3 regions of the Verrucosispora sp. WMMC514 genome follow, and region 1 is predicted to be linked to each of the others. Evidence: riboswitches for the same ligand, from Rfam matches in the RefSeq annotation. Region 1 holds a riboswitch; each other region holds the start of a gene.

Evidence for each region. A riboswitch is a leader RNA that binds a small molecule or an ion and turns the genes downstream of it on or off. The one in region 1 is predicted to bind cobalamin.
Region 2: linked by a shared signal. The riboswitch ahead of O7597_RS04920 (peptidase) and the one ahead of O7597_RS30720 (acyl-CoA thioesterase) in region 1 are both predicted to bind cobalamin.
Region 3: linked by a shared signal. The riboswitch ahead of O7597_RS25310 (ribonucleoside-diphosphate reductase subunit alpha) and the one ahead of O7597_RS30720 (acyl-CoA thioesterase) in region 1 are both predicted to bind cobalamin.

The regions. Positions count from the first base shown of each region.
Region 1 is NZ_CP114906.1:6,660,244-6,670,714, reverse strand. It holds gene O7597_RS30770 (WYL domain-containing protein) at 149-1,042, opposite strand; gene O7597_RS30765 (alpha/beta hydrolase) at 1,052-2,098, shown strand; gene O7597_RS30760 (hypothetical protein) at 2,179-2,586, opposite strand; gene O7597_RS30755 (DUF2277 domain-containing protein) at 2,733-3,020, shown strand; gene O7597_RS30750 (hypothetical protein) at 3,073-4,020, opposite strand; gene O7597_RS30745 (histidine phosphatase family protein) at 4,211-4,819, shown strand; gene O7597_RS30740 (DNA-binding protein) at 4,960-5,154, shown strand; gene O7597_RS30735 (helix-turn-helix transcriptional regulator) at 5,187-5,744, opposite strand; gene O7597_RS30730 (bifunctional NAD(P)/FAD-dependent oxidoreductase/class I SAM-dependent methyltransferase) at 5,820-7,442, shown strand; gene O7597_RS30725 (LysE family translocator) at 7,459-8,079, opposite strand; gene O7597_RS30720 (acyl-CoA thioesterase) at 8,081-8,527, opposite strand; cobalamin riboswitch at 8,716-8,933, opposite strand; cobalamin riboswitch at 9,169-9,250, shown strand; gene O7597_RS30715 (prenyltransferase/squalene oxidase repeat-containing protein) at 9,372-10,430, shown strand; gene O7597_RS30710 (hypothetical protein) at 10,462-10,471, shown strand, end outside.
Region 2 is NZ_CP114906.1:1,091,525-1,101,995, reverse strand. It holds gene O7597_RS04945 (DUF5134 domain-containing protein) at 1-416, opposite strand, end outside; gene O7597_RS04940 (PepSY domain-containing protein) at 502-1,938, shown strand; gene O7597_RS04935 (helix-turn-helix transcriptional regulator) at 2,169-2,726, opposite strand; gene O7597_RS04930 (FAD-dependent oxidoreductase) at 2,803-4,425, shown strand; gene O7597_RS04925 (acyl-CoA thioesterase) at 4,663-5,109, opposite strand; cobalamin riboswitch at 5,291-5,507, opposite strand; cobalamin riboswitch at 5,664-5,810, shown strand; gene O7597_RS04920 (peptidase) at 5,909-6,952, shown strand; gene O7597_RS04915 (hypothetical protein) at 6,984-7,478, shown strand; cobalamin riboswitch at 7,555-7,697, shown strand; gene O7597_RS04910 (prenyltransferase/squalene oxidase repeat-containing protein) at 7,826-9,280, shown strand; gene O7597_RS04905 (hypothetical protein) at 9,277-10,137, shown strand; gene O7597_RS04900 (CbiQ family ECF transporter T component) at 10,130-10,471, shown strand, end outside.
Region 3 is NZ_CP114906.1:5,433,313-5,443,783, forward strand. It holds gene metH (methionine synthase) at 1-2,040, shown strand, start outside; gene O7597_RS25280 (hypothetical protein) at 2,096-2,275, opposite strand; gene O7597_RS25285 (hypothetical protein) at 2,422-2,961, shown strand; gene O7597_RS25290 (hypothetical protein) at 3,957-4,496, opposite strand; gene O7597_RS25295 (helix-turn-helix transcriptional regulator) at 4,704-5,942, shown strand; gene O7597_RS25300 (hypothetical protein) at 6,152-6,301, shown strand; gene O7597_RS25305 (hypothetical protein) at 6,298-6,645, shown strand; cobalamin riboswitch at 6,799-7,005, shown strand; gene O7597_RS25310 (ribonucleoside-diphosphate reductase subunit alpha) at 7,147-9,519, shown strand; gene O7597_RS25315 (ribonucleotide-diphosphate reductase subunit beta) at 9,555-10,471, shown strand, end outside.

The DNA of each region.
Region 1 (10,471 bases):
CTCTACCACTGTCCGGCGCGGCCAGGGACAGGTAGGTGTCCACCAGCTCCGAGCCACGCGTGCGCCGATAGTCGGCCGGGTGGAACAGCGCCGCAATCAGATCGTGTGCCGGACGATGGGGGTCGTCACGCCGCTGGTGCTGCCGGTCTCAGGCGTATCGCTCGACGAGCATGTTGCCGATCGAGGCCAGGTGGTCGCGCACAGCCGGCGGGCCGGTGACGTCGATCCATTCGACCAGCCCGGCAAGCTCGCCAGCGAGTGTGTGTTCGTCGTTGCCACGGATCACGACCTCGATGCGGCCGTCGGTCGTGGCGCCTCCGACTTCGAGCCGACCGCCGAATCCGATCCGGAGTATGCCTATCGCCTGGGGCGCGCACACCGCCCGGGCTTCGAGTGGTGTTCGTTTGCGATCGACGTCGTCGGCGATCACGCGCCAACTCTCGGCGAGGTCGAAGTCCTCCGGCCGGTGCACGGGGTCGCCGGTCGGGTCGGCGGATGACACGCGGTCGATCCGGAAGCTCCGCCGACCGGCCTCGGTGTTGGCGACGAGGTACCACGACTGGCCTTTGGCGACGATGCCCAGCGGGTGGACGGTTCGCTCGGTTGCGGCGCCTTCGCGGTCGACGTAGCCGAGCCGGACCTGGACGCCGCGGATCACCGCGTCCTGGAGCGCATCGAGGAAGCGGGGTGGTCGGGGCTCGATCCGGCTCGCTCCCCATCGTCGCGGGTCCAGCACGAGCGACGACGCTGCCGTCTCGGCCTGTACCCGGAAGGGTTCCGGTAGGGCGTGGACGAGCTTGCGTAGCGCCGCTTTCACGGCCGGCGTCGCCGCCGAGGCCGGGCCGGCGACCAGGAACAGGGCACGGGCCTCACTCGCGGTCAATCCGGACAGGTCGGTGCGGGCGCCGCCCACGAGGCGCCAGCCGCCGCCCCGGCCCTGAACGGAGTACACCGGCACCCCGGCCATGCCCAGGGCGTCGAGGTCGCGACGGGCGGTGCGTTCGGAGATCTCCAACTCTCGGGCGACCTCCGCTGCGGTCACCTGCTCGCGATGTTGCAGCAGAAGGAGGATGGCCATCAACCGGTCGGCTCGCACTCGGACAACTCTCTCAGGGAAACCGGTCAGGAGGTGACCGGTTTCGCTGTGCAGGATGCCGGCATGACTACCGACTTTCCCGAGCCCACCCGCGTTTCGGTCAACGGTGTGGAGCTGGAGGTGTTCGAAGCCGGCCGGCAGAACGCGGGGAACCCCGTCGTGCTGTGTCACGGCTGGCCGGAGCACGCCTTCTCCTGGCGCCATCAGATGCCCGCCCTCGCGGCGGCGGGCCACCACGTCATCGTTCCGAACCAGCGGGGTTACGGCAACTCGTCCCGCCCGACCGAAGTCACCGACTACGACATCGCACACCTGTCGGGCGACCTCGTCGCACTGCTCGATCACTACGGATACGACGATGCCACCTTCGTCGGTCACGACTGGGGCGCGGCCGTCGTCTGGGGCCTGACCCTGTTGCATCCGGGCCGGGTCAACAAGGTGATCAACCTGAGCCTGCCGTACCTCGAGCGCGGCGACCGACCCTGGATCGAGCTCATGGAGGATGCGCTCGGTAGCGACTTCTACTTCGTCCACTTCAACCGGCAGCCGGGCGTCGCGGACGCCGTGTTCGAGGAGAACACGTACCAGTTCCTGCGGAACCTGTACCGCAAGGATGTGCCCCCCGCGGAGCCGGGACCGGGCAACGCGTTGATCAACCTTGCCAGAATGGAAACCCCGCCCGGTGAGCCCATCATGAGCGACAGCGAACTGGCCGTCTTCGTCTCCGCCTTCGAATCAACAGGGTTCACGGGCGGCATCAACTGGTACCGCAACCTGGACCGCAACTGGCGGTTGCTGGCGGACGTGGACCCCGTCATCCGGCAGCCCGCCCTCATGATCTACGGCGACCGCGACACGGTCGCGAGATCTGAAAGATTGCCACAATTCGTGCCGAACGTGGATGTGGTCAGTCTGGACTGCGGTCACTGGATCCAGCAGGAAAAGCCGGAAGAAACTAACCAGATTATCCTCAAGTGGCTGGACCAGCGGGGTGTCGTCTAGCGCAGCAGGAGATCTGAACCGCCCCGGGTTCTGTGGAGTCAATACAAGATCCGGGGCGGTTCAGGGGCCCGCGCTTCGGCTCAATCCCGGGTGAAGCGGGCGCCAAGAAGGTGCCCCAGTGCGGGGCCGAGGATCTCGTGTGCCGGATCAACCTTCAGCCACAGCAACTTGTGGCGGCTGCCGTCATCCATCTTCAGCGCCAGCCGATCCGTCAGGATCCCGCGGTGCAGCCGGGCCTCAGCTACCTCATCGAGCGGGATCACCTTGTTGGTCCGGTGCGCGGACGTGATGTCCCGCAGAGCCAAGGACGACGCCGGCACCTCGGGCAGCGGGACGGGGACCGTACGGCCGTCCTTGTTGGCGCGTGTCTCGCGGAGGGTCAGCCGACGTCGGACCAGATGACGTGGCAGCAACCACAGCTCACCATGGATCCAATCGGCCCATCCAGTCGTGCAACTCCTACTGATCAGCCGTGCTGTCTCGTCCACGGCGACACGCTAACGAACCGCGATGGGTAACCTCCTTCGCGTACCCCACGTCGTGTCCGGTCCGACACCAGACCGCGGCCGACAGTGGTCATCGGCGGGCCGAGCGACGAGGCCAGCCAGGTGGAGCTGCGTGGCATGGTAGGGACATGTGCAGAAACATCCGCGTGCTTCACAACTTCGAACCGCCGGTGACCGACGATGAGATCGAAGCCGCCGCCCTCCAGTACGTGCGCAAGGTCAGCGGCGCGACTCGGCCCTCGGCGGCCAACGAGGAGGCGTTCGGTGAGGCGGTCCGCGCCGTCACGGCGGCCACCCGGACACTACTGGACAGCCTCGTCACGAAGGCGCCTCCCCGCGACCGGGACGTGGAGGCGGCCAAGGCGAAGGCGCGCGCGGCCGAACGGTACGGGTCTCAATCGACCGCCTCGCGCTGATCGGCGCCGAAGGTAGCTGCCGGTCAGGAAACCGTCGGGTGCGCCGTGCCGCCTACTGTCGGGTGAGAAGATTGCGGCGTTCGGTGTCGATCGTGGCGAGTTTTGCGGCTACCTGGGTTGCCCGTTGCTCCAGCCGGGCTTGCACGTCGCGCACCAGTCGCATGGACCGGGCGACGTTCTGCTCGGCCTGCTTGATCCGATCTCGTACCGCGAGGTCGGTGAAGATGTTGTCGAACCAGACGTCGACGAACCGGGTCAGGCCGTCGACTGCCAGCTGCGGGGCGGTGAGCGCCACCCCTGGGACATCGGCGAGTTCGGTGCGCAGCACGGCGAGACAACGATCGGCATAGGCTGCGGCCTGGGCCGCCTCGTCCAGCCGAGTGTGTTTGATCGCGCTGCTGATCGCACCGCCGCCGAGAAACGTGTCATAGGCTGACCAACCGGACGCATTACCGAGCTTGTCCCGTACCTGGGACAGGGCGCGCGAAGCGGTGTGCGCGGCCTGCATGGCCTCGGTCACCTCGTGCGTCTCACTGGTGAGCCGGCCCCGCTCGGCAGCCAGCTCCAACAGTGGCGCACGGCGCGGGTCCCCGGAGCCGGCCAGGTATCGCTCCTTGTCGTCGAGTACGGCGGCATAGGTGCTCGGCGCCCCGGCGAGCTGACGCAGCCGCGCCTCCGCCGCGCTGTGCTCCCGCCGTATCGCCTCAAGCCGGCCCTCGGCCTCGGCCACCCGATAGCGTGCGGCCTCGGCCTCCGCACGTTCACGCGCCAGCGTGTCGCCACGGGCACCGCGCAACGAGACCAGCACCCGGGTCAGGGACAGACCCTCCAACCGCTCGACGTCCTCCCGCTCGCGGGCGTGCCGTGCGCGCAACGCGGCGAGCTGCGCGGTCATCTCCTCCGTGCGCCGGCGCAGTTCCGCACTACGCCGGGTGGTCATCTCGTACTCACGGAGCGCTTCGGCAGCCGAAGCCAGCCGATGTTCGATGTCGTCAGCCACACCACCCATCTGACGACAGCGGTGCAAGGGCACAGTTGGCGGTTCATCCGCCGGCGCGGTCGCGGGTGACCGGGCGGCGGCTACCGGAGTGGGGTGGGATGCTGGAGGGCCTGGATGGCGCCGGACGTCGCACTGGCGGGCAGGAATCCCCTGATGCGGAGCAGGAGGCAGAGTGAGGAACCTGTACGTCGTGACGCACCCAGAGGCGACGCACCACGTCGATGGACTGGTCGGTGGGTGGTTCGACTCTGACCTGACTGCCCGGGGCCGCGCGCACGCTGACCTGATCGCGCAGGTGCTCGCCGACCGGTTGTCCTCTGCTGCCGGCGTCGAGGTGTTCTCGTCGGACCTGCTCCGTGCCCGGCGGACAGCGGAGACGATCGGTGAACGGCTCGGATCGAGCGTGGTGCTGGACGCCGACCTCCGTGAGAAATCGTACGGTGAAGCCGGAGGACGCCCGCAGGCGTGGCTGGACGGACGGTTCGTGCCGCCGCCCGCCACCGGTGAGCGGATGCGTCATGACGAGGGCATATCCGGCGCGGAGACGAAGTGGGAGCTGGCCGTACGGGCCTACGCCGCGCTGGAGGGGATCCTACGGTCGAAGGTGGAGCATCAGGTTGTGGTGACCCACGGGGGAACGGCCACGTTCCTGCTCGCGGCCTGGATCGGCATGCCCCTCGGCGCGGCGGGTCTGGTGGGCATCCGCTTCTCTGCTGGCGGCATCACCCACCTGCGCGAGGACGACTACTTCCACAACCGCTGGATCGTGCAACTGAACGACACCCACCACCTGGCCTGAGGGCGGATTCGACCGCATTCCGGCCTGGGCCTTGTCGTCAGAGCCGCCGCCTGGACGCGTACGGCCGGTGTCAGCCAGACACCGAAACCGTGGCCGCGACGGGTCGATCCTGCGGGGGAGCGGCGGTCTAGCATCGAGCGGTGGAATCGTCCCTTGACACCCTGCCGAAGATCGGCGCACCCGCGACGCGGGCGCTGAACGCCGCCGGCTACACCGCCCTACGCCAGCTCGACGGTGCGCCGCGTGCGGAGCTTGCCAGGTTGCACGGCGTGGGGCCGAAGGCACTGGACATCATTGAGACCGCCCTCGAACAGCACAATCTCGGGTTGAGCTGACGCGAGGCACCCCACCCTGGCGGGTTGCGCGCTTACTGGTGCAGATGCGCGCGCTGGCCCTCGCGGTCGAAGATCATGATCAGCTCGGCGGGCTCGTCGAGCGCTGTCATCGAGTGGGGTGTCATCGTGGAGAACTCGGCTGCTTCGCCCTTGCCGACCTCGATCCGCCGCTCGCCGAGCCACAGCAGCACCCTGCCGTCGAGGACCAGGAACCAGTCGTACCCCGGATGGACCCGCTGGGCCGGCATCGTCGCCTCGGGCTCCAACCGGACCTTCATCGCCATGGTGCGCCCGTCGACGCGGCTCAGCGGCCAGGTGGTGCGCGAGCCCGAACGGTGCTGCACGGGACGGATCACCACGTCCTCGTCGCTGGTCGCCTCGAACAGGACGTCGAGGCTGACCTGTAGCGCGTTGGCCAAGGGGACGAGCACGTCGAGGCTGAGTGTACGTTTGCCCGTTTCGACCCGGCTGATCGTCGACGGGCTGAGATTGGTGCGTTCGGCGAGTTCGTCCAGGGAGTAGCCGAGCGTGGTGCGGATGCTTCGCAGCCTTGTGCGCGCCAGATGCTCCACGTCACTGCGGTCGGTCATGTCCCCAGCATGACACGCCTTGCGAATTCCGCAAACCACCTTTCACCAATCGCCAGGCGTTCCTACGCTTGACGCATGACGAACCACGCCCACGAAGCCTCCGACCACCCACCCCACCAGCGCGTCGTCCGCCGGTGCGACGTTGCCGTCATCGGCGGCTCGGCGGCCGGTCTGGCGGCCGCGCTGCAGCTCGCTCGTCAGCGACGCTCGGTCATCGTCGTCGACGACGGCACGCCGCGGAACGCGCCGGCGGCGCACATGCACGGCTACCTGGGACGTGAGGGCACCCCGCCCGAGGCGATGCGGGCCATCGGGCGGGAGGAGGTCCGTAGCTATGGTGGCAACGTCCTCACCGGCCGTGTCCTGGCCGTGCGCAAGGAGGACGACGGGTTCCACCTCGCCCTCTCGGGCGGCCACGGTCTCGTCGCCCGCCGGATACTGGCCGCGACCGGCATCGCCGACGAGCTTCCCGACATCGAGGGCCTCGCCGAGCGTTGGGGCCGCGAGGTGATCAACTGTCCGTTCTGCCATGGCTGGGAGGTCCGCGACCTGCGGGTCGTGCAGATCGTCACGACGCCGATGGGACTGCACCCGACCCAGCTGATGCGGCACCTGACCGACCAGTTGACCGTGGTGCTGCATGACGCGACGGGGATCGACCCGGCCGTGGTGCGGACCCTCGTCGCCTCCGGGGTTGCGGTGGTCGAGGGCGCGGTGCGCCGGGTGTCCGACGCCGACCCGGACGGTTCACTCGTCGTCGAGCTTGCCGACGGCCGCAGCCTGCCGGCCGACGCGGTCCTCGCCGGTGCCCGGTTCCGTCCCCGGGTCGAGATGCTCGCGGGGCTGGGCATCGACATCACGGCTCACCCCAGCGGACTCGGTGACCTCGTCGCGGTCGACGCCACCGGACGTACCAGCGTGGCGGGCGTGTACGCCGCCGGGAACCTGACGGACCCGAGCGCCCAGGTCCTGCCGGCCGCCGCGAACGGCAGTTGGGTCGGTGCCCAGATCGCCTTCAGCCTCGCCGCCGAGGACACCACGGCGGGCCTGCGCCCCTCCGGCGTCGAGATCGAGTGGGACAGCCGGTACGGGGATCAGGAACGCATGTGGAGCGCCAACCCGAACGGCACGCTCGTGGCGGAGGCGACGGACCTGCCCCCCGGCCGGGCGCTCGACGTCGGCGCCGGTGAAGGAGCCGACGCGATCTGGCTGGCCGAACGAGGCTGGCAGGTGACCGCCTCCGACGTCTCCGGCAGAGCACTGGACCGCATCCGGGCCGAAGCGGAGCGTCGCGGGCTCGACGTGCGTACGCTGCACCGCGACGCCAACGACCGGGCCGCCTTCGCGGACGAGACCTACGACCTGGTCTCCCTGCAGTACGGTTCGTTCCAGCGCACCCCCGAGCAGCGCGGACTGCGCAACCTGCTCGACGCCGTGTCCGTCGGTGGGACGCTGCTCGTCGTCGGCCACGAGCTGACGCCGCTCCAGCAGCCGGCGGACCCCGGCGAGCAGACCCGCATGTACGACCCGCAGGCGTACGTCGGCATCGACGAGATCGCCGCCGCGCTCACGGCCTCGGGCGACTGGCGAGTCGACGTGAACGAGAGCCGGCCGCGTCCGCCGGGAGCGATCAGCACCCACCACGTCAACGACGTCGTGCTGCGCGCCGTCCGGCTCGACCATCGCAAGGAGCGGTGAGGCCACGCCGCAGGGGTCAGCCGGCGGCCAGTCGTAGTCCGAGCACGACGAACGCGACGGCGCAGATCCGGTTGACGCGCCGTGACCAGCGGCTGTCAGTCATCCTTCGGGCCAGGCGTCCGGCGCCCGCGCCGATGGCGATGTCGACGGCGAGCTGCACGGCCATGAAGACAGCGCCGAGCAGGACCAGTTGGGCGGTGGGGTCACCGGCGGCCGGATTCACGAACTGGGGCAGGAACGCCACGCTGAACAGGATCATCTTCGGGTTGAGCAGGTTGGTCAGCAGCCCTCGCAGGAACGCCTGTCCGCTGGTGCCAACCCGCTTCGTCTCGTCGGCGGGCGCGCCGGCACCGAGCAGGGCGCGAATCCCGAGGGCGACCAGGTACACCGCGCCTGCCCAGCGGATCGTGGTGAACAGCACCGGCGAGGCCGCGACGAGCGCGGCCAGTCCGCAGACGACGGCCGCGATGTGGATCGCCTCCCCGGCGGCGACGCCGATCGCGGCGACGATACCCGCCCGGGTGCCGTATCGGGTGGCGTTGGCGAGGACGAACATCATGTCCGGCCCGGGAGTGACCATGAGTAGGGCGATCGCGGCGAGGTAGCCCGCGAGGGCCGTTGTGGACAGTCCGAGCATCTCAGTACTCCTCGGTGCCGTCGAGCAGGGCGCGCCGCAGTGCCAGCCGGTGCTCGCGACGGATCTCTGCCTCGCGGTAGCGCCGCCGGTCGCCGTCGGTCTGGGGGAGCAGCGGTGGCACCGGCCGGGGCTGGCCGTCGTCGTCGACGGCGACCATGACCAGGTGGGCGGTGGCCACGTCGGTCGGTGGTACGGCCCGGTCCCATCGGTCGGCCGTGACCTTGACGGTGACCTCCATGGAGCTGCGTCCGGCCCAGGTGATGCGGGCGTCGACGTGCACGACGTCGCCGACGCGGACCGCGCGGAGGAAGGCGGTCTCGTCGATGGCGGCGGTTACGGCCGGTCCGTCGGAGTGCCGGGCGGCGACCACTCCGGCGACGGAGTCGATGAGGTTGAGGATCCGGCCGCCGTGGACCGTACCCATGAGGTTGGTGTGGTGCTGGTCCATGATCTGCGACAGGGTCAGATGGGAGGCCGACGGTGGTCGGCCGGCGAGTGTGGTGGTCGTGTCCTGCACGGGGGCGTCCGTCCTCGGAAAGGAGGCCACCGACCGGGGGGCGCGCACGTCGAGGAACACGCCGACGCGGCGCGTCACCCCGCCCGACCCACCCGCGAGGTCGACGGCAGGCGCACACACCTTGTGTACGCAGCGCGGGCAGGTCTTCGGACTCGTGGGCGGTGCCGGACTCGTCCGTTCTCCTACTGGCCGTCGCTTCCCAGGCCGGGTGGCCCAGTGCGTGGTGACGGCGGTCGTTCCCACTCACCGCTGCGGGGCAGTCCCGGATTCTCACCGGGTTCCCTCTTGCGACGCCCCACCGGTAACGGTCGGGCGAACCAGCGCCGTCGGTCACCCTATCCCGACCCGGCCGGTCAGCGGGCTCGCCTGGTGCTCGCTGTGAGCTGTCTCCCTCGACGGTCCACCTGTTCCGTGGCCGGTGCAACGGAAGCGGGGTCTGGCGGAGCGAGAGCGAGACCCGGCCGCCGCCTGCCGCGTTGTGGTTACCCAAGGTGCGCATCCGGTTGCTGATTGACAGTGGTCGTGTGGCCGACGAGACTGGCGCGACAACTGAACAACGCGCGTGCGTGTGGGGGAAGTCCGGTCGAAGTCCGGCGCTGGCCCGCAACGGTAGGCCGCCGGGGAGCATCATCCCTGGTGGCGAGCCCGAATACCTGACGTACCCGCGAGTCTCTGCTCCCCACCCGTCGTGGCCCACGGGTCGGAGGCCGGTCCGCCGTGGCATCACCGAGCGGGCCGGGTCTCGACGACCGCCGGGCCGGAAAGGCGCCAACCGATGGTCGTTCGCCTGGGCCGGCACCGCCTGCTCGCCCTGCTCTGCGGGATACTCGCCGCCCTCACTCTCACCACACCCACGATCGCCGCACCCACGATCGCCGCACCCGCACACGCGGGTGCCGTCCGGACGGATGCCGCCGCCGGTTGGTTGGCCCGACAGTTGGTCGACGGAGAACGTTTCGAGGCCGTCTTCGACGGGGTCGCGTACCCCGACCAGGGGTTGACCCTGGACGCGGTTTTCGCGTTCGCCGCCGCCGGTGTCGCCGACGACTTCGGCGCTCAGGCGTTGGCCTGGGTGACCCGGCCGGACGTCCGCGACGGGTACATCGGCGACGGCACCACTGAGGCGTACGCCGGCGCGACCGCCAAACTCGCTCTCGCCGTCGCGGTCCGCGGCGCTGACCCCACCGACGTCGGCGGTGTGGATCTCATCGCCCGGCTGCGGTCGCTCCAGGACCCCGATGGCCGGTTCACCGACCGGTCGGCGTGGGGTGACTACAGCAACGCGTTCAGCCAGTCCTTCGCGATCTTCGCGCTGGACCGGACCGCGCAGGGCGTGCCGGCGGTCGCCGCCGGCTGGCTGGCCGGCACCCGGTGCCCGGACGGAGGCTATCCGCTGCTGCCGGAGCAGCCCGTCTGTGTCTCCGACGTGGACGCCACCGCCGTCGCGGTGCAGGCGTTGCGGGCCGCCGGACGCCCGGCTGACGCCGCCGCGGGATTGCGCTGGCTGGTCTCGGTGCAACGCGCCGACGGCGGGTTCACCAACTCCGGTGGGGTCGCGAACGCCAACAGCACCGGGTTGGCGGCCCAGGCGTTGCGCGACGGCGGCCGGCCGCTGGCCTGGGTCCGGGCCCGCGTGTTCCTGGCCGGTCTTCAGGTCGGGTGTGCCGCCCCGGTCACCGACCGGGGCGCGGTCGACTTCGACGGCGGTGTCTTCGATCCCGGTACCGCCCCCCGTGCCACCACCCAGGCTGTTCTCGGCCTGGCCGGCACCGGATACGCCCGGCTCTCCACCGTCGCCGCGACCACCGGTGCACCCACCCTGCGCTGCCGTTGACCGGCCGGCAGGTTCCGTCCCATCAGAAGGAGTGCTCATGT
Region 2 (10,471 bases), 1.3 Mb from region 1:
CACGCCGGTGTCGGCACGGGTACTCCGCCGGAGGCGCCGCCGCCGTGGGAGTGCCCGCCGCCTGCGCCGCCGGTTCCCAACTCGGACATGAGTGTGGGCATGGCCGCGAGCATCCAGATCATCGCCACGTCCATCGCGGCGTGACTGACCAGATCGGCTCGGTCCGATGCGTGCCGGGTGCGTCGGTAGGCGGGTAGCAGCGCGAGGGCGAGGATCGCGAAGACCGCGATCTGTGCCCAGGCGACCGCGCCCTCCACCATCACCCAGACCATGAGGATCATCGCCGCGCTCATCACGCCGTGGTTGATGCCGACCAGTTCCTCATCGGAGAAGGGCTGGTCACGGGAGACCGCCCGGCGGCGGACGACGAGGTCGGCGACGCAGACGAGACCGGTCAGCAAGAAGACGACCGTCAATACGGGAACCCATGGGGCCTCAAGCACGACTACAACTTAGACCATGTGAACCGGGCGACCGGCGACGCTTGAAAGGCCCACCTCGATGACCGTCTCAGAGACCGAAGCGCCACCTCCCGCGGAGACGCCCGCGCCTACCGCGAGAGTCCGCAGGACGAAGTGGTTCGCCGCGTTCTGGCGCTGGCACTTCTACGGTTCGATCATCGTCATCCCGGTGCTTTTCGCCCTTTCCGTCACCGGCATGATCTACATGTTCCGCGACGACGTGGACTCCCTCACGCATCCCGGGGTGCTGAAGGTCTCTGTGGTCGAGGGTGCCCAGAGGGTCGCATTGTCCGCCCAGGAAGCGGCTGTTCGCGCTGAGTTCCCGGATCGTTCGATCCTGTCCGTTCAGGACGGCATCGGCGACCGTACCACCCTGTTCGTCGTCGCCGCCCAGGAGAACGGCAGCACCACGAACGTGTACGTGAACCCCTACACCTCCGAGGTCACCGGCGCGCTCAGCCAGGACCAACTCGTCTCCACCTGGGCCGAGCGCATCCACGGTGACCTGCTCATCGGCGACGGCGGCGTGGGAGACCGGATCGTCGAGCTCGGCGCCTCCTGGGGGATCGTGCTGACGATCACCGGGTTCATCATCTTCTTCCTCGGCCGGAAGGCCCGCAGCGGCGCCCAGGCCAAGGGCAGACGCGGTGCCCGGGTCCGTGGCTGGCACGCCATCGTCGGGCTCCCCGTGGGCCTCGGCGTCCTGCTGCTCGTCATCTCCGGCCTGCCGTGGACCGGCTTCTGGGGCGCCAAAGCGTCGGAACTCGCCGCGCACGGCAACATCTCGCTCTGGGGCGAGGATCCCGGTGCCGAGTCCACCATCCGGCAGCAGATCGAGAACAGCGACGGCCAGTCGGCGCCCGCCGGATGGGCCTCCGGCAACGCGCCGCAGGGCACCAGCACCGGCGCCGGCACACCGATCTCGATCGACAAGGCCGTCGCCACGGCGCAGGCACAGGGCGCTCCCGGGCCGTACCTGATCATGTACCCCGAAGGCGAAACGGGCGTCTTCAGCGTGATGAGCAGCCAGTGGTACAACGTCGGCAACCCCGCCGAGTCCGACGTCACCCAGGAGACGACGGTCCACGTCGACCAGTACAGCGGCGAGAAGGTCGGCCAGTACAGCTATGCCGACTACAGCGCCATGGCCAAGGTCGTGTCCCACGGAATCGCCCTGCACGAGGGACGGCGTCTCGGCGTCGCCAACGAGATCCTGTCCACGCTGTTCTGCCTCGCCGTGATCTTCATGTGCGTCACCGGACCGATGATGTGGTGGACCCGCCGCGGCACCGCCTCCGGGATGGCCGCACCCCGCGGGAAACTTCCGATCTGGGGCAACTGGCTCCTGCTCGCCGCGATGGCCGTCCTCGGCGTGTTCCTGCCCCTGTTCGGTCTGTCGCTGCTGGTGATCCTCGCGCTGGACCAGCTCCTGATCCGCAGGATGCCGGCCCTCAAGAGCTTCTTCGGCACGGTGTGAACCTCGGCGACGGCCCGGCCTGGTCTGTCCGGCGTCACGTCAGACACTCCTGGTCGTCCCTCTCGATGGTGTGCAGCCACTCGACGTGGCCGGTCCGCTGGCTGCGTTCGCGGTGGCTGCACACTTCGTCGAGTGCGTAGGGCGGGCCGCCCAACGTCGGAGGTGCCGCGTCGATGAGGGCGCGGCGTCATCGGCACGTCCTGCCGGTCCCGTCCTGCCCGGTTTCAGGCTCACTGGTGCAGATGCGCGCGCTGCCCCTCGCGGTCGAAGATCATGATCAGCTCGGCCGGCTCGTCGAGTGCTGTCATCGAGTGTGGTGTCATCGTCGAGAACTCGGCTGCCTCGCCCTTTTCGACTTCGATCTGCCGCTCGCCGAGCCACAGCAGCACCCTGCCCTCGAGTACCAGGAACCAGTCGTACCCCGGATGGACCCGCTGGGCCGGCATCGTCGCCTCGGGCTCCAGGCGGATCTTCATCGCCATGGTGCGCCCGTCGACGCGGCTCAGCGGCCACGTGGTGCGCGAGCCCGAACGGTGCTGCACGGGGCGGATCACCACGTCCTCGTCGCTGGTCGCCTCGAAGAGGACGTCGAGGCTGACCTGTAGCGCGTTGGCCAGGGGTACGAGCACGTCGAGGCTTAATGTCCGTTTGCCCGTCTCGACCCGGCTGATCGTCGACGGGCTGAGATTGGTGCGTTCGGCGAGTTCGTCCAGGGAGTAGCCGAGCGTGGTGCGGATGCTCCGCAGCCTTGTGCGCGCCAGATGTTCCACGTCACTGCGGTCGTTCATCGCCCCAGCATGTGGGTGTCTTGCGGATCTCGCAAGCGGCCTGTTAGATGCCGCCAGTTGTTCCTACGCTTGACGCATGACAGACCCTGCCCACGGAGCCTCCGAACACCCACCGCACCAGAGCATCGTCCGCAGGTGCGATGTCGCCGTCATCGGCGGATCAGCGGCCGGTCTGGCGGCCGCGCTGCAGCTCGCTCGTCAGCGACGCTCGGTCATCGTCGTCGACGACGGCACGCCGCGGAACGCGCCGGCGGCGCACATGCACGGCTACCTGGGACGTGAGGGCACCCCGCCCGAGGCGATGCGGGCCATCGGGCGGGAGGAGGTCCGTAGCTATGGTGGCAACGTCCTCACCGGCCGTGTCCTGGCGGTGCGGAAGGAGGACGACGGATTTCACCTCGCCCTCTCGGGCGGGCACGGCCTCGTCGCTCGCCGGGTACTGGCCGCGACCGGCATCGTCGACGAGCTTCCCGAGATCGAGGGCCTCACTGAGCGTTGGGGTGCTCAGGTGTTCAACTGTCCGTTCTGCCACGGCTGGGAGGTCCGCGACCTGCGGGTCGTACAGATCGTCACGACGCCGATGGGACTGCACCCGACCCAGCTGATGCGGCACCTGACCGACCAGTTGACCGTGGTGCTGCATGACGCCACGGGGATCGACCCGGCCGCGGTGCAGACTCTCGTCGCCTCCGGGGTCCCGGTGGTCGAGAGTGCGGTGCGCCGGGTGTCCGACGCCGACCCGGACGGGTCGCTCGCCGTCGAGCTCGCCGACGGCCGCAGCCTGCCGGCCGACGCGGTCCTCGCCGGTGCCCGGTTCCGTCCCCGGGTCGAGATGCTCGCGGGGCTGGGCATCGACACCACCGTCCACCCCAGCGGACTCGGTGACCTCGTCGCGGTCGACGCCACCGGACGTACCAGCGTGGCGGGCGTCTTCGCCGCCGGGAACCTGACGGACCCGAGCGCCCAGGTCCTGCAGGCCGCGGCGAACGGTAGCTGGATCGGCGCTCAGATCGCCTTCAGCCTCGCCGCCGAGGACACCACGGCGGGCGTCCGGCCCTCCGGCGTCGCGATCGAGTGGGACGGTCGCTACGGGGATCAGGAACGCGTGTGGAGCGCCAACCCGAACGGCACGCTGGTGGCGGAGGCGACGGACCTGCCGCCCGGCCGGGCGCTCGACGTCGGCGCGGGTGAGGGAGCCGACGCGCTCTGGCTGGCCGAACGGGGCTGGCAGGTGACCGCCTCCGACGTCTCCGGCAGGGCACTGGACCGCATCCGGGCCGAGGCGGAACGTCGCGGGCTCGACGTGCGTACGCTGCACCGCGACGCCAACGACCCCGCCGCCTTCGCCGACGAGACCTACGACCTGGTGTCCCTGCAGTACGGTTCGTTCCAGCGCACCCCCGAGCAGCGTGGACTGCGCAACCTGCTCGACGCCGTGGCGGTCGGTGGGACGCTGCTCGTCGTCGGCCACGACCTGACGTGGCTGCAGCAGCCGTCGGACCCCGCCGAGCAGACCCCCATGTACGACCCGCAGGCGTACGTCGGCATCGACGACATCGTCGCCGAGATCACGGCCTCGGACGACTGGCGCATCGACGTGAACGAGACCCGCCCGCGCCCCCCGGGAGCGATCAGCACCCACCACGTCAACGACGTCGTGCTACGCGCCGTCCGACTCGACCACCGCAAGGAGTTGTAAGGCCACGCCGAAGGGGTCAGTCGGCGGCCAGTCGCATTAAGAGCGCGACGAGCACGACTGCGCAGACCTGGTTGACGCGCCGTGACCAGCGGCCGTCAGCCATCCGTCGGGCGAGGCGTCCGGCACCTGCGCCGAGGGCGATATCGACGGTGACCTGCACTTTATGAAGACGGCGCCGAGCAGAACCGGTTGCCCGGTGGGGGTCACGCGAGGGCTGCCGTGGAGAGTCCGAGCATCTCAGGACTCCTCGGTGCCGTCGAGCAGGGCACGGCGCAGGGTCAGCCGGTGTTCGCGGCGGATCTGTGCCTCGCGGTAGCGGCGCCGGTCTCCGTCGGTCTGGGGTAGCAGCGGCGGCACCGGGCGGGGTTGGCCGTTGTCGTCGACGGCGACCATGACGAGGTGGGCGGTGGCCACGTCGGTCGGTGGTACGGCGCGGTCCCAGCGGTCGGCGGTGACCTTGACGGTGACCTCCATGGAACTGCGACCCGCCCAGGTGATGCGGGCGTCGACGTGTACGACGTCGCCGACGCGGACCGCGCGCAGGAAGGCGGTCTCGTCGATGGCGGCGGTGAGTGCCGGGCCGTCGGAGTGCCGGGCGGCGACCACTCCGGCGACGGAGTCGATGAGGTTGAGGATCCGGCCGCCGTGGACCGTACCCATCAGGTTGGTGTGGTGCTGGTCCATGATCTGCGACAGGGTCAGGTGGGAGGCTGACGGTGGTCGGCCGGCGAGAGTGGTCGTGTAGTGCACGGGTGTCCGTCCTCGGGGAACAAGCCACCGACCCGTAGGCGCGCACGTCGAGGAGCACGCCGTTGCGGCGCGTCACCCGCCCGACCCGCCCGCGAGGTCGACGGCAGCGCACACACCTTGTGTCCGCAGCGCGGGCAGGTCTTCGGACTCGTGGGCGGTGCCGGACTCGGCCGGTCTCCTACTGGCCGTCGCTTCCCAGGCCTTGCGGCCCAGTGCGTGGTGACGGCTGTCGTTCCCACTCACCGCTGCGGGGCAGTCCCGGACTTTCACCGGGTCCCTCTTGCGACGCCCCACCGGTAACGGTCGGGCGAACCAGCGCCGTCGGCCACCCTATCCTGACCCGGTCCGACGACCGTCCGGCCCGGGTACCTGCGGCGAGTTGCCCCATCACTCCGACGCCGAGCGTCGGCCCGTGGCCGCGATCGCCACGAACCTCGCCGCCACGACCCACCGTGTGCGATCGGTAGCGGATTGACAGTGGCTGTGGGAGCAGACGAGACTGGCGCGACAACTGAACAACCGCGTGTGTGTGCGGGGGAAGTCCGGTCGAAGTCCGGCGCTGGCCCGCAACGGTAGGCCGCCGGGAGCATCCCTGGTGGCGAGCCCGAATACCTGCCGCACCCGCGATTTCTGCTCCCCACCCGTCGTGGCCCACGGGTCGGAGGCCGGCCAGCCGCGCCGTCGCCGGGCGGGCCGGGTTTCTGACGACCGCCGGGCCGGAAAGGCGCGTCCGATGGTCGTCCGCCTGAGCCGGCACCGCCTGCTCGCCCTGCTTTGCGGTGTGCTCGCCGCCCTCACTCTGACCACACCCGTGATCGCCGCGCCCCCGCAGGCCGGCACCGTCCGATCCGATGCGGCCGCGGGCTGGTTGGCCCGACAGCTTGTCGACGGGGAACGCTTCGAGGCCGTCTTCGACGGGGTCGCGTACCCGGACCAGGGGTTGACCCTGGACGCGGTCTTCGCGTTCGCCGCCGCCGGTGTCGCCGACGACTTCGGCGCTCGAGCCCTGGCCTGGGCGACCCGGCCGGACGTGCGTGACGGGTACATCGGTGACGGCACCACTGAGGCGTACGCGGGCGCGACCGCCAAGCTCGCACTCGCCGTCGCGGTCCGCGGTGGTGACCCGACCGACGTCGGCGGTGTGGATCTCATCGCCCGGTTGGAGTCGCTCCAGGACCCGGGTGGCCGGTTCACCGACCGGTCGGCGTGGGGTGATTTCAGTAACTCGTTCAGCCAGTCCTTCGCGATTCTCGCGCTGGACCGGACCGCGCAAGGTGTGCCGGCGGTTGCCGCCGGTTGGCTGGCGGGTACCCGGTGCCCCGACGGCGGCTATCCGCTGCTGCCCGCGCAGCCGGTCTGTGTGTCGGATGTGGACGTCACGGCCGTCGCGGTGCAGGCGTTGCGGGCCGCCGGTCGTAAGGCTGATGCCGCCGCAGGGCTGCAATGGCTGCTTTCGGTGCAACGCGCCGACGGTGGGTTCACCAACGCGGGTGGGGTCGCGAACGCCAACAGCACCGGGTTGGCAGCTCAGGCGCTGCGTGACGGTGGACGGCCGCTGGCCTGGGCCCGGGCCCGCGTGTTCCTGGCCGATCTTCAGGTCGGGTGTGCCGCCCCGGTCGCCGACCGGGGCGCTGTCGACTTCGACGGCGGCGTCTTCGATCCCGGTACCGCCCCCCGCGCCACCGCGCAGGCTGTTCTCGGTCTGACCGGCACCGGATATGCCCGGCTCTCCACTGTCACCGCGACCGCCGGCGCACCCACTCTGCCCTGCCGCTGACCGGCCGGCAGATTCCGTCCCACCAGAAGGAGTGCTCATGTCGCAGGTCTATGATCCCGTCCGTCGGTGGCTGGCGAGCATCGCGGCGGTGGCTGTCGTCGCCGTCGGGTTGATTGCTGTCGAGCCGTCTCCACGGGCCGCGCAGGCCGCCGCGTGCACCGGGACGTCGGGGGTCACCGTGGTGGTCGACTACGGTGCGCTCGGCGGCGGCGTCCAGGTGGCGTGCGCGCTCGGTGACCCGGCCACGGGCCTGGCCGCCCTGCAGGGTGCCGGCTTCACGGTGACCGGTACGAAGCGGTGGGGGTTGGCGTTCGTCTGCCGGATCAACGGAAAGCCGACCGCCGCGACGGAGCCGTGCATCAACACCCCGCCGGCCAGCGCGTACTGGTCGTACTGGCACGCCTCCGGCAGCGGCGCCTCCTGGACCTACAGCACGTTGGGGGCGACCAGCTACAACCCGGCCCCGGGCACGGTCGAGGGCTGGTCCTTCGGCTCCGGCGCGGCACCCAGCATCACCGCCCCCTGACCTGCGTGTACCCTTCACGAGCCGTGGACGTGCCGGGTGTCGCCCGCCACGCTGGCGCCGAGAGGTGACCGGCGGTACGGTGGCGACACCCGGTGCGCCGGGTACACAACTGAATACGTCCCGTACGGGGGGAAGTCGGTAGAAGCCGACGCTGACCCGCAACCGTGAGCGAGCACCGCCTCGCGAGCCGGAATGCCCCGCACAGGACGAGCGGCTTCCACTGTCGAGGTCTACAGGGTGGAGTCCGGGTAACCGAGGTACAGCATCTCGTCGCGGCCACGCGAGCGGATGCCGCCCGTCGGTGCCTTCCGGAGCTTTCACCGACCGCTCTGCGAAAGGCACCCCTCATGCCCACGTTCCCGCTCCGGCGCGTCGGCGCCGGTCTCGGCGCCGCCACCGCCGCAGCGCTCGCCATCGTCGCGACCACCCCCCTCGGCGTGGCCGCCGCGCCATCGCCAACCCACACCGCCGCCGCGCGCGACGCCGCGACCTGGCTCGCCGGGGAATACGTCGACGGCGTCCTACCTGGACCGTTCACTCCCGAGGACTGGGGGCTGAGCATCGACGGCGTGATCGCTCTCGCCGCCACCGGGGTGGCCGGCTCTACTCGACAGGCGGCGACGGCGCAGATCGCCGCGCACGTACGGTCCTACAACAGCTACGACGACTGGGGCATCGAGGGCTTCACCGACGGGGGTGCCACCGCGAAACTGCTCTACGTGGCCTCCGCCGCCGGTGCCGACCCCACCGACTTCGGCGGCTGGGACCTGCGTGCCGAGACCGTGGCCCTGCTGTCCGCGGCGGGCACCGGGCACCAGCGGGGCCGGATCACCAGCCGGACCACCGAGGCCACCGGCCCGGACCCCAGCAACACCTTCGATCAGTCCTTTGCCGTGCTGGGCCTGGCCCGCAGCGGCGGCGCGCCGCAGGAAACCGTCGACTTCCTCATCCAGCAGCAGTGCACGGCCGGCGGCTTCCGGCTCTACCCCGACGCCGACGGAGCACCGTCGCCTTCCTGCGACACCCAGGCCAGTGCCACCCTCGACGTCGACTCGACCGCCATGGCCGTGCAAGCACTGCTCGCGACCGACGCAACAGGTGCGGACGAGGCCGCTCAGCGCGGCGCGGACTGGCTGGTGGCGCAGCAACGCGCCGACGGGTCGTTCGGCGGGTCGGGGCCGACCAGCGGCGCGAACTCCAACAGCACGGGCCTGGCCGGGCAGGCCCTGGCCGCGGCCGGGCGCGACGCCGGAGCGGCACGGGCCGCCGAAGCCCTGGCGGCGCTGCAGCTCACCACCGCCAACGGTGGTGCCGCGGCGGCCGACGCCGGCGCCATCGCCTACGCCAGCGACGCGTTGACCGAGGCGGTCGCCGACGGCATCGCCGACACGTTCCGGGACCAGTGGCGGCGCGCCACCGCCCAGGCGCTACTCGGGCTGGCCCAGGTGCCGCTGAGCCGGATCGGCCTCGACGTGCCGCCCTCCGGTGAGCCCACCCCATCGGCCACCGTGCCACCCACGCCGACCGGCTCACCCAGCCCGACCGGACGACCGTCCCCGTCCGCCTCGCCCACACCGACCACCGCGCCCACCCACAGCCCGACACCGAGCGCCTCCCCGGGCGGCACGCCACCCACCCCCACCACGACGCCGACTCCCGCTGCCTCCGTCACCAGTCCCGCCGCCGGACCGGGCCGGCTGCCAACCACCGGCGCGGCGATCGGCGGGTACGTGCTCACCGCCCTGCTGCTGCTCGGCGGGGGAGCGGTGCTGCTGGTGCTCGGCCGTCGGCGGGCCACATGAGCATCCGGGCGACCCGCCTCGCCGTCACCCTCGCCGTGGCCGCCGCCAGTGTTTTGGTCGGTTCGGGTCCGGCAGCGGCCGCCGGCAGCGCGGGTTACTGCCCCGACGCCGCCGGTGTGACCGTCGTGGTTGACTTCAAGGAACTCGGCGGCGGCACCGTCGTCCGGTGCGCCCCCGGCGACCAGGCCACCGGCCTGGCGGCGTTGAAGGCCGCCGGCTTCCGGATCGCCGGCACACTGCGCTGGGGCGAGGGATTCATCTGCCGGATCGAGGGCAAGCCCTCGGCCAGCACGGAGAAGTGCGTCGACACGCCACCGGCCAGCGCCTACTGGTCATACTGGCACGCGCCCAACGGGGGTACCTGGACCTACAGCGACAAGGGTGTGCTCAACCGCAAGCCACCATCGGGCAGCTTCGAAGGCTGGTCGTTCTCGCTCAACCGCAACGCCGACAGCGCACCCCGACCTGGTGTGGCCCCCGCCCGGCCCGCACCACCGCCGCGCACCACACCACCCGCGCCTCCGCCGCCCGCACCCCGTACGTCCGCACCGGCGATGTCGGGCGGTACCCCACCGGCCGGGTTTACCCTGACCCCACCGGTGGCCGCCGCCACCGCGACCCCTTCCGGCAGCTCATCCGTGCCGACGACGGCCGCCACCGCTCCGCCGCTCGCGGCTGCGCCCGTTGCCCCGTCGGCCGATCCGACGGACTCGTACCCGGCGACCGAGTTCAGCGCCACGCGTGACACCGACGGCCTCCCGCTGGGCACCGTGGCGGGGGTGCTCCTGCTGGTCGCGCTGGCGGGTGGCGGGCTCGTCGCCGCCCGCCGCCGGCGAACCGCCGAGCCGGATGACTGATCAGGCCACCGCTGACGGGGTTGCGCGACAGCCACCTGTGACACCGCCTGACAGCCGGCCGGCCCTGGCGAGACGGCTACCCCGCGCCCTGCACCCGGGTGCCTGGTGGCTGTGGGCACTCGGTCTGGCGACCGCGGCCAGCCACACCACCAACCCGCTGCCGCTGGCGCTGCTCATCGCCGCTGCCGCGCTTGTGGTCGTCCGCCGCCGCGGTGACGCCCCCTGGGCGTTCGCATTCCGGATGTACCTGATGCTCGGCGCGGTGATCGTGGCCATGCGGGTGGTGTTCCGCCTCGTCTTCGGCGGCGGACAGGGGGACCACGTCCTGCTTCAC
Region 3 (10,471 bases), 1.2 Mb from region 1:
CTGCGCCGCGCGGACATCCTCATCGACGCGCTGACCTTCCCGATCGCCACCGGTCAGGAGGAGACCCGCCGCGACGGCATCGAGACGATCGAGGCGATCCGGGAGATCGCCCGCCGTTGGCCCGGGGTGAACTTCACCCTGGGCATCTCGAACGTCTCGTTCGGACTGAACCCGGCGGCCCGGCAGGTGCTCAACTCGGTGTTCCTGCACGAGTGCGTGCAGGCCGGGCTCACCTCGGCGATCGTGCACGCCAGCAAGATCCTGCCGATGTCGAAGATCCCCGACGAGCAGCGCGAGATCGCCCTCGACCTGGTCTACGACCGGCGTCGCGAGGGCTACGACCCGGTGCAGCGGTTCATCGAGGTCTTCGAGGGTGTGGACGCCGCCTCGGCACGTGCCACCCGGGCCGAGGAGTTGGCGGCCCTGCCGCTCAATGAGCGGCTCAAGCGGCGGATCATCGACGGCGAGCGCAACGGCCTGGAGGCCGACCTCGACGCGGCGATGGCGGCCGGCACCGCCCCGCTGCTCATCATCAACGACATCCTGCTGGACGGCATGAAGGTCGTCGGTGAGCTGTTCGGCTCCGGTCAGATGCAGCTGCCGTTCGTGTTGCAGTCCGCCGAGGTGATGAAGACCGCGGTGGCGTACCTCGAACCGCACATGGAGAAGGCCGACGACGGCGGCAAGGGCCGCATCGTGCTCGCCACCGTCAAGGGCGACGTGCACGACATCGGCAAGAACCTGGTGGACATCATCCTGTCCAACAACGGCTACGAGGTGGTGAACATCGGCATCAAGCAGCCGATCTCCGCCATCCTCGACGCCGCCGAGCAGCACCGCGCCGACGCCATCGGCATGTCGGGTCTGCTGGTCAAGAGCACCGTCATCATGAAGGAGAACCTGGTCGAGATGGCGTCGCGCGGGGTCGCGGAGCGCTGGCCGGTCCTGCTCGGTGGCGCGGCGCTGACCCGGGCGTACGTCGAGGACGACCTGCGGTCGATGTTCCCCGGCCAGGTGCACTACGCCCGCGACGCCTTCGAGGGGCTCTCCCTGATGGACCGGGTGATGACCGCCAAGCGTGGCGGCGCCCCGGTGGTGGACCCCGAGCGGGAGGCGGCCCTGGCGGCCCGGCGGGCCCGCCGGGAACGGCAGCGTGCGGTGGTCGCCGAGTCGCTGCCGGAACTGCACGACACCTCGGTACGCTCCGACGTCGCGGTCGACGTGCCGGTGCCGGTCGCACCGTTCCACGGCACCCGGGTGGTCAAGGGGGTGCCGCTGGCCGACTACGCGGCGCTGCTGGACGAGCGGGCCACCTTCATGGGCCAGTGGGGGCTGCGCGGTGCGCGCGGCGGAAAGGGCCCGTCGTACGAGGAGCTGGTGGAGACCGAGGGCCGGCCGAGGCTGCGCTACTGGTTGGACCGGCTGATCGCCGACCAGGTGTTGGAGGCGGCCGTGGTGTACGGCTACTTCCCGGCCTACTCGGAGGGCAACGACCTGGTCGTCCTGGACGAGAACGGGCACGCCGAGCGGGCCCGGTTCACCTTCCCCCGGCAGCGGCAGGAGCGGCGGCTGTGCCTGGCCGACTTCTTCCGCCCGCGCGGCGAGGACCTGGACGTGGTCGCGTTGCAGCTGGTCACCGTCGGCCAACCGGTCAGCGAGTACGCGGCCAAGCTGTTCGCCCGCAACGAGTACCGCGACTACCTGGAGGTGCACGGCCTGTCGGTGCAGCTCACCGAGGCCCTCGCCGAGTACTGGCACAAGCGGGTCCGGGCCGAGCTGCGGCTGCCCGACGGCCGTACCGTCGCCGACGACGACCCCGCCGACCTGGCCGGCCTGCTGCGCACCGACTACCGGGGCTGCCGGTACGCGTTCGGTTACCCGGCCTGCCCCGACCTGGAGGACCGGGCGAAGATCGTGGAGCTGCTCGGTGCCGAGCGGATCGGTGTGCAGTTGTCGGAGGAGTTCCAGCTGATGCCGGAGCAGGCCACCGACGCCATCGTCGTCCACCACCCCGAGGCCAGCTACTTCAACGCCAAGTGACCACCGCAGGCGCTCTGACCTGCGGTGGAGCACCTGGAATGGCCGTGATGCATGATCATGCCGTCTCCAGGCCGTCCGGTGTCTGCGGATCGTCGGCGAAGGCGTGGTCGATCGCGCGACGGGTGCGGTCCTCGCTGGTTGGCAGCAGGTGCGTGTAGATCCGGAGGGTGAAGCCGGGGTCGGAGTGCCCCAGGTACGCGGCGGACAGGGGAAGCCCGGTGGGCCGCCGCAGCACGCCAGCGGCGTGTCAAGGTGCGCTTGACGTGGGGAACGGGCAGCGGCCCGTTCCCCCTGAAGTGCGGGTCGCCGGCAGACAGTGATGGCATACCTGGCTGGTCTCTGGGGTAGCGCTCCACTTGACCGGAACAGCACCATCGAACCGTGCAGACTCCACTCTGGGTTCCGCTGATCGTGGCGGTGATCGGCGTAATAGGAACTGTAGCTGCGGGTGTGGCCGGCGTGCTCATCACACAACGTCGTTCAGACCGGCGGGACGACAAGACTTGGCAGCGTGACCGTCAGCGGGAGCAGGAACGCTGGGCTCGCGAGGATGAGGATCGAACATTCGAGCACCGACGGGAGTCATATGTCAGCTTTTACGAGTCCCTCAAGGCCATGGCTCTAATGGCCTATGAAAAGGGTTACGGCTTCCACAGCGACCCTGTGCTGCCTCGCGACTGGAATGCTCAGACATTCGCTCGCCTGAACCGCCTGAGGATCTATGGAAGGCCGGCCGTCGCTATGGCGGCAGCTACAGCGTACAACGCAGCTTGGCGGTGGGGTGAGTACTGCAAGCACGACGACCTTGACGATCCGATGTTTTACGACGGTCAGGAACGATATGACGAAGCTGAGTTCAAGCTGCTACTCATGATCCGAGAGGATCTCGGAATCCCTGGGGACACCGATGATGCGCGTTAAGGGGGCTCGTTTAGCTGAGTGGCTAACTGGGTGACTGCCGACGCGGGTAAGGTTGGACGTGCGTCGATGCTGGCCCGCTAACCGTGCTTGTCATGAGGTGGTACTGGATTTTGCGGTGCCTGAGCATTGGTAGAGTCTCTCTTTCGATGGGCGGGGGCGGCCACGTCTGAGCGCGTGTAGCGTTTCCTAAGGGGGCCCCCAGATGCTCGACTAGGTTAATGTGGAGGAATGTAGACTCAAGCCCTTCCGAGTAATGTACGATTAAGAAGTGAACTTTGAAGATTATTATTGAGGTAATAAAGTAAGGGAATGCTTTTCCGTCTCGGGCTATCAAAGCCTCGCCTGTGGCGTGATAGTAGACAGAGTCTCCCTGCGGGAAAGGTAGTGCCCAGACTTGGAGTCTGGGTGGAGTCTCGCCTCTCCTCAGTGCGTTGCGCTGATCCTGACCGGATGCCCGTCGCATTTGTGTTAGTGCCTCGATCACGATCGCCGTCTTGCCGGCCCATCTAGCTATATGCCCCAACTCTCGTGCTGAAAGCTCTCTTTCTAGGCCCTTGGCCATATCCTGGACCAGTGGGCCGGCTTGCGACTCTTCGAGTCGGCTCATCCATCCACCGTTGCATGACTTACAAACCTCACGTACCCAGCGACTAAAGGGTCTCGCGTGCACATTCTGGTTTGCCCAAACTGCTATCCCCGCCGCGTTCAACCGCCAACCCTCGTCAATGCGTTCGAAAGGGTCGCCGCCAAATATCTTCTGCCATTTCTTGGGTAGTACGTGCTCTTTGCTGATCTCACGAGTGCTTTCGCAGAAGAGGCATCTCTTCTGTTCCGACTTTAACACTTGTCTGCCCTTCGTTATGACTGGTGGGTTCGCTTCTGCAACTTAATTCAGTTGTGATCGCACAGCAACCAACAAACGTGGTTGAAGACTGTAACCCCCGCCCAATGCGCCGTCCGATATTTCCTCTGGATCCCTCGCGGCCTGCTGGCCGTCAGACGCCCAGTAGGACGGAGGCATGTGTGGGGGAGGCGCTGGTGACTCGGACCCGGAGAAAGAGACGAACGTGCTGAGGGGCGGGTGCGCCGAGCCAGCGCTCAGTCTCCAATCGGAGGCGGGTGATGTGCCGGTCATCCTGGAGCAGGCAGTGCAGCGGCTTTTCACTGTCCTCCGGGGCCCAGTCTGATGGAACCTGCTGCGTTTGCTGCGGCCATGTCAGTGCGTCGAACAGGGTCTTGAGCTGGTTATCGATGTCTGCCCTGCTGAGGACGCTTCCCGGCGCGGCTTCCCGCAGCAACAGGATGTCTAGGTCTGCTCGCAGGTTGTACGCGTCGTGCACGACCGCAGTAAAGCCATGTCCGGCGATGGTCTTGTAGTTGGTGCCGTCAGGCTCAGCGGCTCTCGCCAGTTGCTTAAGTGGCTCGTGCGTCCACAACTCCGCCAGCTGTCCATGGAAGCGTCGGCGGACGTCCATCTTGTGCTTCGCGCTGGCGTCGGGGGTGAGCACGCCGTCGTAGGTCAGGGTGAAGCGCATGGGGTATGTCTATCCCACAATGGGAGTTGGCGGCACCGCGCACCGAATAAGTCTCGGCCAGTCGACTGACCACCTCCGCCGACGGCACGACTCGCCTGTCGGGCGCTGTCTGGCATCCCGGTGCCGGGTACCGTCGACTGTGGCGGCCCGCCGGTGTGCAGGCCGGCAGGTCACCGCCCGGCCCTCCACCTGGGGAGACGATCGACCATGCCGACCATCGGGGAGCACCTCGCCCGTATCCGTCGCCAGTCCACCCTCACGCAAGAACAACTCGCCGAGCGTGCCGATGTGTCGGTCGAGACCATCCGCAAGCTGGAGCGCGGCGAACGGGCCTCCGCGCGCATGGCGACATTGCACGCGCTCGCCCGCGCCCTGGACGTGCCCACCACCGCGCTGCTCGGCGACACCTCGCAGGCCGCAGCCCGACGCGAACCCGACCACCGGCCGCTGTCCCTGGCGGCGATCCGGCGGACACTGACCCCGGCCCGAGGGCTGGGCGGCCCGGTCACCGTCACGCCGGCCGGACCGCCGCCCGCCCTAGACTTTGTCCGCCGTCGCCTGGGCGACCTCGACGCGGCCTACCACCGAGGCGACTATGCGGCAGCCCTGACCGGCATGCCCCGGCTGATCGAGGACGCGCAGCACACGGCAATGGCCGTCGCCGACCCAGAGCGCATCCGTGCGTACGTGACGTTGGCGCAGGCCCGCTATCTGGCCGGCGAGCTGCTAATCCAGCTTCGGGCCGGGGATCTGGCATATGCGGCTGTGGCCGGAGCCCTCGACGCCGCCGAGGTGGCCGGTGACCCAGTACTCGGTGCGTCCACAGTCAAGGGATCGTCGTGGCTGCTGCTGCGACAGGGTCGGCTCGACGAGGCCGAGCAGGTGGCCATCGCCACGGCAGACGCAGTGGAGCCGCGGCTACGGCGGGCGGAGCCGGCGGAGCTGGCGGTGTGGGGCTGGCTGCTGCTCGCCGCCGCCGCTGCTGCCGCCCGGGACAACCGAGCCGACGACGCGAACGCGCTGCTCGACGCGGCGGCGGCTGGCGCGGCGCGGCTTGCGGACCGGCCGGTGGGCGGAGGGCACCTGGCGATCCTTGGCGGATTCCGCGCGGCCCGGGTGGAGATGATGCGGGTGGAGGCGGCGGCCGTTGCGGGGGATGCCGGCCGGGTGTTGGAGATGGCCGAGCGGGTGCCGGTCGGGGCCACGGTGGCCACGGTGGCCACGTCGTGGCAGCGGCACCGGCTAGATGTGGCGTGGGCGTACGTCCAGCAACGGCAGTATGCCGACGCCACCGGGGTGCTGTTGGACCTGCGGGATCGGGCTCCGACGTGGCTGCGGCAACAGCGGTACGCTCGCGACATCGTGCAGCAGATCACCAACGGGCGCCGTCGGGCGATGTCGACAGAACTGTCCGAGCTGGCCACGCTCGTCGGCTGCACGCTCTGACCTGTACACCACGTACCAGTCACACCGCTGACCTGCGCGTCTGGTCGTTGACGTCCCTGGTAGTTCGTCGGTCTAACCGGGACGGTGGGCGGGAGATGCCGGGCGTGGTCCCCCTGCGCCGGGCATCTGCGGCGGCGGCGGTGTCTATCGCGTCCCACCCGGTGCGGGGAACCCGCCGCCGCCTTCCTGAACATGGCGGAGGTGATGACGTGAGCAGGTGGCGCAGGTTCTGGTGGTGGCTGCGGCGGCGGCCGAGGCCGCTAGCTGACGGCAGGCAGTGGCGGGAGACCGTCGAGCAGGAGGCCGCCCGGCAACGCCTGCTCGACCAGGCCCGGAGCAGCGCCCGGTGGCTGGCATGACCGGGCGACCCGTGCGCTACCGCGACGCTATGGCCGCTGAGGCGATCCGGATCGGTCGCGCTGTCGACGCCCTGCCCGGCCGCCTCGGCGACCAGCACCTACCACGCCGGCCGCAGTGGACGTGCGGCACCTGCGACGGCGAACCGGTGTGGCCGTGCGCTCCGGCGCGGGTGCGACTCGCCGAGGCGTACGGCCGGGACCGGGTGGGCCTGTCGATGTACGCGGGTGCCTTGTTGACGGCGGCGTTGGACGACCTGCCGCGCGAGGATCCCGGCGAGCTGACCACCCGGTTCCTCGCGTGGCTGCGGTGCACCTGCGGGGCGGGTAGCCGCGCCGGGGCGTGACCGACGATCAGCATCCCGTCGCATCCGCCGTCCTTTTCGTACGCCTGCCTGCCTGCGACCGGTCAAGCACGGACCGGCATAGCCGGATGTGACCCACGTTGCAGGACACGCCGACACACCATCTGGTGTCTTGCGTTCGTGGGCCACCCATATATGGTGTCACCCGTAGCTGGTTCGGGCGCCCATCCGGGGCGGCCGAGGCAAGAGGGAACCCGGTGGGAATCCGGGGCTGCCCCGCAGCGGTGAGTGGGAACGACAGCCGTCACGAAGCACTGGGCCACGGCCTGGGAAGCGACGGCCAGTAGGAGCGCGTTAGCACGCCCACGAGTCCGAAGACCTGCCAGCACGCCGCCCGCACTCGTGGGCGGCGGCCGCAGGCCGCGTGGGACGGCCGACGCCAGGAACGGGCCGTGCCGCCTGCGCGGATCCCGTGGCGTCCTCCCGCGTGTCCGAGGCCCTCGGTGACGGCGCGAGGAGAGAGACGTGACGGTCGTGCGGGAGATGGCGGCCTCCGGCCCAGCTGTGTCGGAGCAGCGCCGGCAGGTGATGCAGGTCCGCAAGCGCGACGGCGCCACGGAACCGGTGGACGTCAACAAGATCGTCCGTGCGGTGGAGCGGTGGGTTGCCGACCTCGACGAGGTGGATCCGCTGCGGGTGGCCACGAAGACCATCAGCGGTCTGTACGACGGTGCCACCACCGCCGAGCTGGACAAGCTGTCCATCCAGACGGCCGCCGAGCTGATCGGTGCGGAGCCGCAGTACTCGAAGCTGGCGGCGCGGCTGCTGGCCGCGTACGTGGACAAGGAGGTCCGTGGGCAGCAGGTGGCGAGCTTCAGCCAGTCCATCCGGTACGCGCACGGCCTGGGGCTGATCGGGGACGCCACGGCCGATTTCGTGGCCCGTAACGCGCGCAAGCTGGACGACGCGGTGGACCCGGACGGCGACCTGCGGTTCGAGTACTTCGGGCTGCGTACGGTCGCGGACCGCTACCTGCTGCGGCATCCGCAGACCCGGCTGGTGGTGGAGACGCCGCAGTACTGGCTGCTACGGGTGGCCTGCGGGCTGTCGCAGACGCCGGGCGAGGCGATCGCGTTCTACCGGCTGATGTCGAGCCTGGCCTACCTGCCGAGTTCACCGACGCTGTTCAACTCGGGTACCCGGCACACGCAGATGTCGTCGTGTTTCCTTGTCGACTCGCCGCGCGACGAACTCGACTCGATCTACGAGCGTTACCACCAGGTGGCGAAGCTGTCGAAGTTCTCCGGCGGGATCGGCATCTCCTGGTCGCGGGTGCGGGGTCGGGGTGCGCTGATCCGGGGCACCAACGGCAGGTCGAACGGCATCGTGCCGTTCCTGAAGACGCTCGACGCCGGGGTGGCGGCGGTCAACCAGGGTGGCCGACGCAAGGGCGCGGCCTGCGTCTACCTGGAGCCGTGGCACCCGGACATCGAGGAGTTCCTGGAGTTGCGGGACAACACCGGGGAGGAGTCCCGGCGTACCCACAACCTGAACCTGGCCAACTGGATCCCGGACGAGTTCATGCGGCGGGTCGAGGCCGACGGCGACTGGTCGCTGGTCGACCCGTCGGACGCGCCGGAGCTGCCGGACCTGTTCGGCGAGGCGTTCGACGAGGCGTACCGGGCGGCGGAGAAGAAGGCCGTCCGGACGGTCAAGGCCCGCGACCTGTACGGCCGGATGATGCGTACGCTCGCGCAGACCGGCAACGGTTGGATGACCTTCAAGGACGCCGCGAACCGGCTGTCCAACCAGACCGGTGCGCCCGGCAACACGATCCACCTGTCGAACCTGTGCACGGAGATGCTGGAGGTCAACAGCGACACCGAGACGGCCGTGTGCAACCTGGGCTCGGTCAACCTGGGCGCGCACGTCACCGCCGACGGCGTCGACTGGGAGAAGCTGCGCGCGACGGTACGCACGGCTGTGGTGTTCCTCGACCGGGTGATCGACATCAACTACTACCCGGCCGAGCAGACGGCGGTGTCGAACCCGCGCTGGCGACCGGTCGGGCTCGGGCTGATGGGGCTGCAGGACGCGTTGTTCACCCTGCGCCTGCCGTTCGATTCGGCGTCGGCACGGGAGCTGTCGACCCGGGTGCAGGAGGAGATCTTCCTGACCGCGCTGGAGACGTCGGCCGGGCTGGCCGAGCGGTTCGGCCCGCATCCTGCGTACGCCGAAACCCGGGCCGCGAAGGGTGAGCTGCATCCCGACCTGTGGGGCGCGGAGGTGACGCAGACGCAGCGGTGGACCGCGCTGCGGGAGCGGGTCGCCCGCCACGGGCTGCGGAACTCGCTGCTGGTGGCCATCGCGCCGACCGCCACGATCGCTTCGATCGCCGGGTGTTACGAGTGCATCGAGCCGCAGGTGTCCAACCTGTTCAAGCGGGAGACGATGTCCGGTGAGTTCCTCCAGATCAACACGTACCTGGTCCGGGAGTTGAAGGCGCGCGGGCTGTGGACGGCGCCGATCCGGGAGCAGATCAAGCGGGCCGACGGGTCGGTGCAGGGCATCGCCGAGCTGCCGGCGGAGGTGCGGGAGCTGTTCCGTACCGCGTGGGAGCTGCCGCAGCGGGCGCTGATCGACCTGGCCGCCGCCCGGGCCCCGTTCATCGACCAGTCGCAGTCGCTGAACCTGTTCCTGAGCGCGCCGACCATCGGCAAGCTCTCCTCGATGTACCTGTACGCCTGGAAGGCCGGGCTGAAGACCACCTACTACCTGCGGTCGCGTCCCGCGACCCGGATCCAGCAGGCCACCGTCGCCGTCACCCCGGCGATCAAGCCGGTCGTCGCGGTCAGCGACGACGAGGCGTTGGCCTGTTCCCTGGAGAACCCCGAGAGCTGCGAGGCGTGCCAGTGACCACCGTTTCCGAACCCGACACCGGCCAGCGGCAGATGCTGCTCGATCCCGGCATGGACCTGACCCTGCGGCCGATGCGCTACCCGCAGTTCTTCGACCGGTTCAAGGACGCCATCAAGAACACCTGGACCGTCGAGGAGGTGGATCTGCACGCCGACCTCGCCGACCTGGCCAAGCTCTCCCCGGCGGAGCAGCACCTCGTGTCCCGGCTGGTCGCCTTCTTCGCCACCGGCGACACCATCGTGGCCAACAACCTCGTGCTCAACCTGTACCAGCACGTCAACTCGCCGGAGGGCCGGCTCTACCTGTCCCGGCAGCTGTTCGAGGAGGCGGTGCACGTCCAGTTCTACCTGAACCTCCTGGACACCTATGTGCCGGACGAGCGGGAACGGTTCGCGGCGTTCGCGGCGGTGGAGAACATCCCGTCGATCGCCCGCAAGGCCGAGTTCTGCTTCAAGTGGATCGACTCGATCTTCGAGCTGCGCGAGTTGCGGACCCGCGCGGACCGGCGCGCCTTCCTGCTGAATCTGATCTGCTTCGCCGCCTGCATCGAGGGACTGTTCTTCTACGGTGCCTTCGCCTACGTGTACTTCCTGCGGTCCCGGGGTCTGCTGCACGGCCTGGCCTCCGGCACCAACTGGGTGTTCCGGGACGAGTCGATGCACATGGCCTTCGCCTTCGACGTGGTCGAGACCGTACGCGCCGAGGAGCCGGACCTGTTCGACGACGAGATGCGCCAGCAGGTCCGGGACATGCTCGCCGAGGCCGTCGAGTGCGAGGTGCAGTTCGCCGCCGACCTGCTCGAACAGGGCGTGTCCGGGCTGTCCCTGGCCGACATGCGCGAGTATCTCCAGCACGTCGCCGACCGCCGGCTGGCGCAGTTGGAGATCGAGCCGCGGTACGGGTCGAAGAACCCGTTCGCCTTCATGGAGTTGCAGGACGTGCAGGAGTT